2 regions of the Microbacterium sp. KNMS genome follow, and region 2 is predicted to be linked to the other one. Evidence: predicted binding sites of a transcription regulator. Region 2 holds the regulator's gene; the other holds the start of a gene.
The links. The regulator LexA, encoded in region 2, represses DNA repair genes until DNA is damaged. The targets are predictions, from matches to a motif close to TCGAACANNTGTTCGA.
Positions count from the first base shown of each region.

Region 1 (4,195 bases), on a different contig from region 2:
GCGCGCGCGGCGCGGCGATGGCGGCGGCATTCCGCGAGCACGGCGTGGAGGCCGAGGTCGTGCACGCGGCGTCGTCGAGCGCCGAGCACGCGTCCGCCGTCACCGCGCAGATCGTGCGGCGGGCAGCGCCTCCCGACGCGCTCCTGGCGTTCAACGACCTGATGGCGCTCGGCGCGCTGTCGGCCTGCCGCCATGCGGGCCTCGATGTGCCGCGCGACATCCGCGTGGCGGGGGTCGACGGTCTCACGATCGGGACCCTCGTCGCGCCGACCCTCACGACGCTGGCCGTCGACTTCGACGAGGTCGCCCGCCACACCCTCGAGCTCGCCGTCGCGCTCCGCGACGGCGACGCCGACGTCGATCGCTTCCGCGTCGTGCCGCATCGTCTCGTCCTGCGCGAGTCGGCGTAGCGAGGGCGGGGCCGCGGCCCCGCCCTCGCCTCAGTCGCCCTTCACGTTCACGAGCTGGCGCAGCGTGTGCCGCACCGAGACGAGATCGGCCGCGTCGGCCATCACCTGATCGATCGGCTTGTACGCCTGCGGGATCTCGTCGATGAACGCCTCGGTGTCGCGGTACTCGATGCCGGCCATCGCCTCGCGCAGCTGCTCGCGCGTGAACGTGCGGCGCGCAGCCGACCGCGAGTACTCGCGGCCGGCGCCGTGCGGCGAGGAGTTCAGCGCGAGGGCGTTCCCCCTGCCCTCGACGACGTACGACGCGGTCCCCATGGATCCCGGGATGAGCCCGGGGCGACCGGCGTCCGCCAGGATCGCTCCCTTGCGGGACACCCAGACGCACTCGCCGAAGTGCATCTCCGACTCCGTGAAGTTGTGGTGGCAGTTGATGCGCTCGAGCTCGTCGACCTCGGCGTCGAGGAAGCGGCCGAGCTGGTGCGCGACGCGGTCCATCATCTCCTCGCGGTTGAGCAGCGCGAACCGCTGCGCCCACCGCAGCTCCCTGATATAGCGGTCGAACTCGTCCGTTCCCTCGACGAGGTACGCCAGGTCGATGTGCGGCAGGTCGAGCTCGTCGCGCCGGGCCAGGCTCTTGGCGACGGCGATGTGATGCTGCGCGATCCGGTTCCCGACCCCGCGTGAGCCGGAGTGCAGGAACATCCACACGGCATCCGTCTCGTCGACCGAGACCTCGATGAAGTGGTTGCCGCTGCCGAGCGATCCGAGCTGCAGCCGCCATCTCCTCGCCCGCTTCGCGGGATCGAAGCCCGCCTCGGCGGCGAGCTGCTCGAGCTCGGCCACCCGCGGCTCGGCTGTGGCGACGACCTTGCGGTTGTCGTGCCCAGCCGAGAGCGGGATGGCGCGCTCGATCTGCTCGCGGAGCTCGCGCAGATCGCGCGAGACGAGATCCGCGCGCGTGAACGGCGTGCGCACTGCGATCATCCCGCAGCCGATGTCGACGCCGACCGCGGCCGGCATGATCGCGCCGCGTGTCGGGATGACCGATCCGACGGTCGCGCCGAGCCCGAGATGCGCGTCCGGCATGAGCGCCACGTGGGGGTGGATGAACGGCATGCGCGAGGACGTGCGCGCCTGCTCGACCGTCTGCTCGTCGATCAGGCTCGCCCACGACAGCAGGCGTTCCGAGAGCCTCTCCATGATTCCTTTCCTTCGATCCGCGGGTCCTGGTCCCCGGACCTCCTCCGCGTGACGGAAAGGAGACGCCCCGGACCTGTGCGGTGCGGGGTGTGATGCGAGCGGGTGCTGCTACACGGCCGGCGCCGGAGGGGTCGACGAAGAGCGGTTCTGGGGCTTGCTGCCCAGGACCGCCCGGCGAAGCTCCCGTCGCGGGCTCATCGCGTCGTCCTCTCGACTCGCTGCGTGTGCCGGTCGGCACAGCCTTGCGACCCTACCGGCGGGCCGTGTCGGCGCGCAAGGGGCCGCCTCGGAATCGCGAACCGATGCGAACGGATGTCCGCACGTGAGTTATCCACAGATCGAGATTCTTCGGTGGAATGTCCGAGGCGGTCGGTACTCTGGAGGCATGTCGAAGACGACGTCGCCGAGCGGGTTCTCGAGCGTTCCGTGGGAGTTCACGGACGACGAGATCGCGTCGACCCGCGCGCTGTGCGGGCGCCTGGAGACCTCGCGGCGACTGCGCGCGCAGGCCGATGCGATGGAGATCGAGGCGCTTGCCGAGGCCGCACGGATTGCTCGGGCGCAGCGGGAGCGCGCGGGCGGACCCTCGTCGTACGACTTCCCGTTCCGCTCGATGGCGAGCGAGACCGCGGGCGTGCTGCACGAGTCGAAGTCGCGGATGATGACGAAGCTCGCAGACGCGGAGGTGCTGGTCGAGCGGTACCCCGCGACGGTTCAGGCGCTGGCTGAAGGCCGGATCACCGTGCGGCACGTCGACGTGATCCGGCGGGCGGGGGAGCGGCTGCCCGAAGAGCTCGACCAGGAGTACGAGGAGGCGGCGATCGGGTTCGCCGAGACCGCCTCGCCCGGCCAGTTGCGGGCCTTCGCGATCGAGCTCGCTGAGCGACTGTGCCCGACGCCGATCGCCGACCGGCATGCCGCCGCACGCGCGCGTCGACGGGTCCGCGTGGATGACCTCGAAGACGGCGTGAGCAGATTCGAGCTGATCACCTCCACAGCCGAGGTCCACGCGGCGCGGGACCGCATCCGGAGCATGGCCCGAGCGATCGTCGCCGAGAACCGCCGCGCGCGGAAGGCGGCGGAAGCGGAAGGCGGGCCGGAGGCGGCAGCGGAGGTCGACCCGCGCACGCAGTCGCAGATCGAGGCGGACCTGTGGATGGACCTGGCGCTGACGGGCCGGCCGTCCGCGCACGCGCTCCGTGAAGGCGGCGCGCTCGACGCGATCCAGGCGAACGTGCAGATCGTCATCCCCGTCGAGACGCTGGTGGGGCTCGACGACGAGGCCGCCTTCGTCGCCGGGCACGGTCCGGTCGACCCCGAGACGGCGCGGCGCCTGGCCGGACACGCGGCGGGGTGGGACCGGGTGTTCCTGCGTCCTGACACCGGAGCCCTCCTCACGGTGGACCGATACGCCCCCACCGCGGCGCAGCGCCGGTTCCTCCTCGCGCGGGACGAAACGTGCCGTGGCCCGGGGTGCGAGAACCGAGCCGCGACGGCGGATCTCGACCATACGATCCCGTATCTGCGCGGCGGGGAGACGTGCGTGGGCAATCTGGAGTGCCTGTGCGAGGGATGTCATCTCGACAAGCACCACTCGCCGTGGACCGTCCGCCAGATCAGCCCCGGGGTGCTCGAGTGGGTCAGCCCGATCGGGCGGACCTCGGTCGACCGCCCGAGACCCCAGGTACGGTTCGAGTCCCTCCCGGAGCCGAGGGCGAGATCCGGCGCCGCGCCGCCGGGGGAGTGGCCGTCTCTCGAACACGAGGTTGAGGTCGAGATCGATGCTGACCTCGAGGTCGACGTCCCGATCCCCGATGTGCTGCCGGACGCGCCTCCGTTCGATGAGGCCTGGCAGCAGCTGCTCTACGACGAATGGGTTGCCGAGATCGAGGCGGATGAGTTCGACCTGCTCGTCAGCGAGTCGAGCGGCGCGGTCGGGAGTGCGATCCATCCCTCGGTCTGAGCCGCGGGGCGCAGCTCGTCGGGTACGGGGAGGGTGTGCCCGAGCGCGTGGGCGCGCGCGTTGAGCGACGCCGCGAGCGCGTCGAGTGCGTCGTCGGAACGGCCGAGCAGATCGCGCTGACCGTCGTCGACGTCGAGCCACGGGGCGAGGCCGAGGAGCGACTCCGCGGCCCGCATCCGCGCGTCCGGCTGGGTCTTGTAGCCGGCTGTCTGCACACCCCAGAGTCGCAGGGCCGCGGCGGGGTAGACCTCGACCAGCCTTCCCGCGCCCGAGCGGTCGATGCGCTCGCCTGCCGCCTCGAAGGCGGCGAGCAGCTCCGCGCAGTGCATGGCGGTCATCCCGAGTCGGTCCGTCGAGACGCTGAGCGGCCACCGCCCGGTCACCTCCCGCACCGCCCGATCGGTGTGACGATAGGCGAGCCGACGGCGCCAGTCCCTCCCGGAGAGCGATCGCGGCGACATCTCACCGCGCTCGTGCGCGGAGACGAAGGCGACGAACTCGGCCGGCCAGCCGAATGCGCAGTCGATCGCGACGACGTCCGCCCCCTGCGCGAGCGCGACGATCTGCACATCGTCGATCCCGACGGCGAGGCTCGTGAGCCGAGCGGAGCCATCCGTCCACT
Region 1 is NZ_JBSQBP010000004.1:136,044-140,238, reverse strand. Features, by position in the region: gene ACWXWW_RS04200 (LacI family DNA-binding transcriptional regulator) at 1-410, shown strand, start outside; gene ACWXWW_RS04195 (RtcB family protein) at 441-1,610, opposite strand; gene ACWXWW_RS04190 (DUF222 domain-containing protein) at 1,996-3,573, shown strand; gene ACWXWW_RS04185 (DUF429 domain-containing protein) at 3,474-4,195, opposite strand, start outside.
Region 1: a site for LexA is predicted at 1,915-1,930, ahead of ACWXWW_RS04190 (DUF222 domain-containing protein). Genes of this name have one in related genera too.

Region 2 (4,195 bases):
CCGTCGTCGGCCGCGGTCCACGCGCCGCCTCCGTACTCGTGGACGCGAGACCGCGCGCTCCAGGGCGCGGGAAGAACGCTCGCGCCGTCGCTCGCCCGCAGCACCGCTGTGCGCCCCCGCTCGGCCGCGACGCCCTCGGCCCACCACACGTCGCCCCCGACGAACCGCGCGTCGCCGAGGCGCGGGGAGTTCCCCGCGATGTCGGACGCCGCGATGGGCGACGGCCACGAGCCGAACGGGAGCGTCTGCGTCATGTCCTCCACGGTAACCGGCGACGTTCCGACACGGAGCGTCACAGATGCTCCCGCGCCCGCGCGCGGGCGACTACGGTCGGGAGAGGAGAGGCCGGATGCGGCGGCAGGGGATCGCCGCGGCGACCGGAGAGCACGGAGGAGGGACATGGCGACGTCGGCCACGCCGTTCTCGTTCGAGCTGTACCCGCCGCGCACGCCCGCGCGCACCGCGGCTCTCGAGGAGACCATCCGCCGCCTGGCCGCCGCGGGACCGGACTTCCTCTCCGTCACGTACGGCGCGGGCGGCTCCACGGGCGGTGCGTCGCTGCGCGTGCTGCGGTGGATCCGCGAGAACACGGACGTCGAGCCGCTCGCTCACCTCACGTGCGTCGGCAACGACTACGCGACGGCGAGCGCCCTCATCCGCGAGTTCCTCGACGCGGGCATCCTCAGCTTCCTCGCCATCCGCGGCGACCCGCCCGCCGGGAAGGACGAGGACGACGCGTTCCTGGGCGACCTGCGCACCTCGGCCGAGCTGGTCCAGCTCATCCACCGCGTGCAGGCCGAGCGCGCTCCCTACGGCGAGACGACGATCCCGGGCGTTCCCGAGGCGGTGCGGGTGGACCGCGCCCCGCGTGCGCGCACGCTCGTCGCGGCCTTCCCCAACGGGCATCCGCGCTCGCGCCATCCGCTCGAGCACCTCGATGCGCTCCTCGCGAAGCAGGCGGCCGGCGCAGAGGCGGCGATCACCCAGCTCTTCTTCCATGCCGACGACTACCTGCGCTTCGTCGATCGCGCCCGGGCCGCGGGCGTGACCATCCCGATCCTCCCCGGCATCATGCCCGTGACCTCTCCCGCCAAGCTCGCGCGCATGCTCGAGCTCACGGGCGAGCCCCTGCCGTCGGAGCTGTCGATCGCGCTCGAGGTCGAGCCGACCCCCGAGGGCCGCAGGGAGATCGGCATCGCCTACGCGGCGGACCTCGCGCGCGAGGTGCTCGCCGGCGGGGCCCCCGGCATCCACCTCTACGCCTTCAACGAGCACGAGACGGTGCTCGCGGTGCTGCGCGAAGCCGGGGTCGCGCTGCGCGAGACCGCGGCTTCCTGACCGCCGGTTCGCTCCCGGCACACGAGGAGGGCGGGAGCCGACCGGCTCCCGCCCTCCTCGTGTGCGCCGTCAGACCGCGCGCAGGATAGCGACGACCTTGCCGAGGACCACAGCGTCGTCGGCGAGGATCGGCTCGAACGCCGAGTTGCGCGGGAGGAGCCAGGTGTGGCCGTCGCGCTGACGGAACGTCTTGACGGTCGCCTCGCCGTCGACCATGGCCGCGACGATGTCGCCGTTCTCCGCCGTGCCCTGCGACCGGATGACGACCCAGTCGCCGTCGCAGATCGCCGCGTCGATCATCGACTCGCCGCTGACCTTGAGCATGAAGAGCTCGCCCTTGCCGACGAGCTGTCGGGGGAGGGGGAAGATCTCCTCGACCTGCTGCTCGGCCGTGATCGGGACGCCGGCGGCGATGCGGCCGACCAGCGGCACGAGAGCGGCGTCGCCGACCGCGGGGCCCGAGTCGGCCGGGTTCTCGGCCGCCGAGCCCGGGAGATCGATGAGCACCTCCATCGCGCGGGTCTTGCCGGGGTCGCGGCGCAGGTAGCCGCTCAGCTCGAGCTGCCCGAGCTGATGCGTCACGCTCGAGAGCGACTTCAGTCCGACCGCGTCGCCGATCTCGCGCATGCTCGGCGGGTAGCCGTTGTGCTGGATGGAGCGCTGGATGACCTCGAGGATGGCCAGCTGCTTGTCGCTCAGGTTCTTGCGCCGCCGCGTGCGCGGCTTCTCCTCGCGCGTGCCCGCATCCGTCATGTCGTGCTCCTTCGCTGCCCCGCTCGAATGTCGGAGGTGCGTGATGTGGTGGTCCCGTCAGGACGACGCTAGCGGATCTCGACGGGATTCCGGGAGATTTGTTCGAGCGTGTCTCGCAGAAGTCGCGAAACCTGTTCGAAGAGAGTTCTTGACACCGCGACCACATCGAAGATAGGTTCGGAACATCACTTCGGGTCCGTCTCTCCCGGCCGAGCAGGCGGACTCGAAGTGATCTACAGGAAGGAACCGCCATGCGCACGACCAGCTCCGCTCCGGCACGCTCGACCCGCCTCCGACTCACGGTGCGCGGCCGCCGGGTCCTCGCCGCGCTCGCCGCGGCTCCGCTCGTCGCGGCGATCGGATTCGGGGTGCTCAGCGGCGGCGCGGCCCTCGCCTCGCGCGAGGACAGTGCGCCTGTCGGCACCTTCGACACCGTCACGGTCATGGCGGGCGACACCCTGTGGGACATCGCGCAGGCGGTCGCCCCCGAGGCGGACCCGCGCGACGTCGTCGACGAGATCCTGCACCTCAACCAGCTCCCGGGGAGCGACATCGCCGCGGGGCAGGAGATCGCCATCCCCGCCGCCTACTCGACGGGCGAGTGAGTCCGTCGCGCGCTCTAGCATGGACGGGTGACCGTCTCTCTCGATGACCTCCCCCTGCGCGACGACCTCCGCGGACAGCAGCCCTACGGCGCTCCGCAGGCGCCGCTGCCTGTCGCGCTGAACGTCAACGAGAACACGCACCCGATCCCCGACGAGGTCGCCGACGACATCGCGGACTCGGTGGCCCTCGCGCTGCGGGATGTGAACCGCTACCCGGATCGCGAGTTCACGGCGCTCCGCGAGGGGTTCGCGGAGTACCTCGGGCACGGGCTCGAGCCCGAGCAGATCTGGGCCGCGAACGGCTCGAACGAAGTGCTGCAGCACCTCCTCCAGGCGTTCGCCGGACCGGGGCGGACGGCGTTCGGCTTCGCCCCCACCTACTCGATGTACACGCTGCTGACGCGCGGCGTCGGCGCGACGTTCGTGTCGGGGGAGCGGGGGGCGAACTTCTCCCTCACGCCCGCGAGCGCGGCCGCGCAGGTCGCGGAGGCCCGGCCCGACGTCGTGTTCCTGTGCGCACCGAACAACCCGACAGGGACGCCGCTCGAGAACGACGTCGTGGAGGCCGTCTACGACGCGACCGACGGCATCGTCATCGTCGACGAGGCGTACCGCGAGTTCGCACCCCGCGACGTGCCGTCGGCGCTCCAGCTGCTGCCCGGGCGGCCCCGGCTCGTCGTCTCGCGCACCATGAGCAAGGCGTTCGCCTTCGCGGGCGCGCGCGTCGGCTACCTCGCCGCGGACCCCGCGGTCGTCGACGCCCTCCGCCTCGTCCGCCTCCCGTACCACCTCAGCGCGCTCACCCAGGCGGCGGCCTCCGCGGCCCTGCGTCACGCCGACACGATGCTCGCGATGGTCGACGAGATCGTCGAGCAGCGCGACCGGATCTCGGCCACGCTCGAGGCGCTCGGCTACACCGTGTACCCGACGTGGTCGAACTTCGTCCTGTTCGGCGGCGTGGAGGATCCGCACGCGACCTGGCAGGCGCTCTACGACCGCGGCGTGCTCATCCGCGACATCGGGATCCCCGGACACCTCCGGGTGACAGCGGGGACCGAGGACGAGACGAGCGCCTTCCTCGACGCGCTCGCCGAGATCGGCCGCTGAGCGCGCGAGGAGCCCGGTCGGGTCGCGCCGGTAGAATCGGAGCATGACCCGTACCGCGCGCCGCACCCGTTCCACGAGCGAGTCGAGCATCGAGCTCGAGCTCGACCTCGACGGAACGGGCAGGAGCAGCATCGACACGAGCGTGCCGTTCTTCGACCACATGCTCACGGCGTTCGCGAAGCACTCGCTCACCGATCTGACCGTGAAGGCGACCGGCGACACCCACATCGACGCGCACCACACGGTCGAGGACACGGCGATCGTGCTCGGGCAGGCCATCCGCGAGGCGCTGGGCGACAAGGCGGGGATCTCGCGCTACGGCGACGCCCTCGTCCCGCTCGACGAGGCGCTGGCACAGGCCGTCGTCGACATCTCGGGGCGTCCCTACCTCG
Region 2 is NZ_JBSQBP010000001.1:24,942-29,136, reverse strand. Features, by position in the region: gene ACWXWW_RS00155 (alpha/beta hydrolase family protein) at 1-254, opposite strand, end outside; gene ACWXWW_RS00150 (methylenetetrahydrofolate reductase) at 400-1,338, shown strand; gene lexA (transcriptional repressor LexA) at 1,408-2,091, opposite strand; gene ACWXWW_RS00140 (LysM peptidoglycan-binding domain-containing protein) at 2,343-2,696, shown strand; gene ACWXWW_RS00135 (histidinol-phosphate transaminase) at 2,724-3,803, shown strand; gene hisB (imidazoleglycerol-phosphate dehydratase HisB) at 3,847-4,195, shown strand, end outside.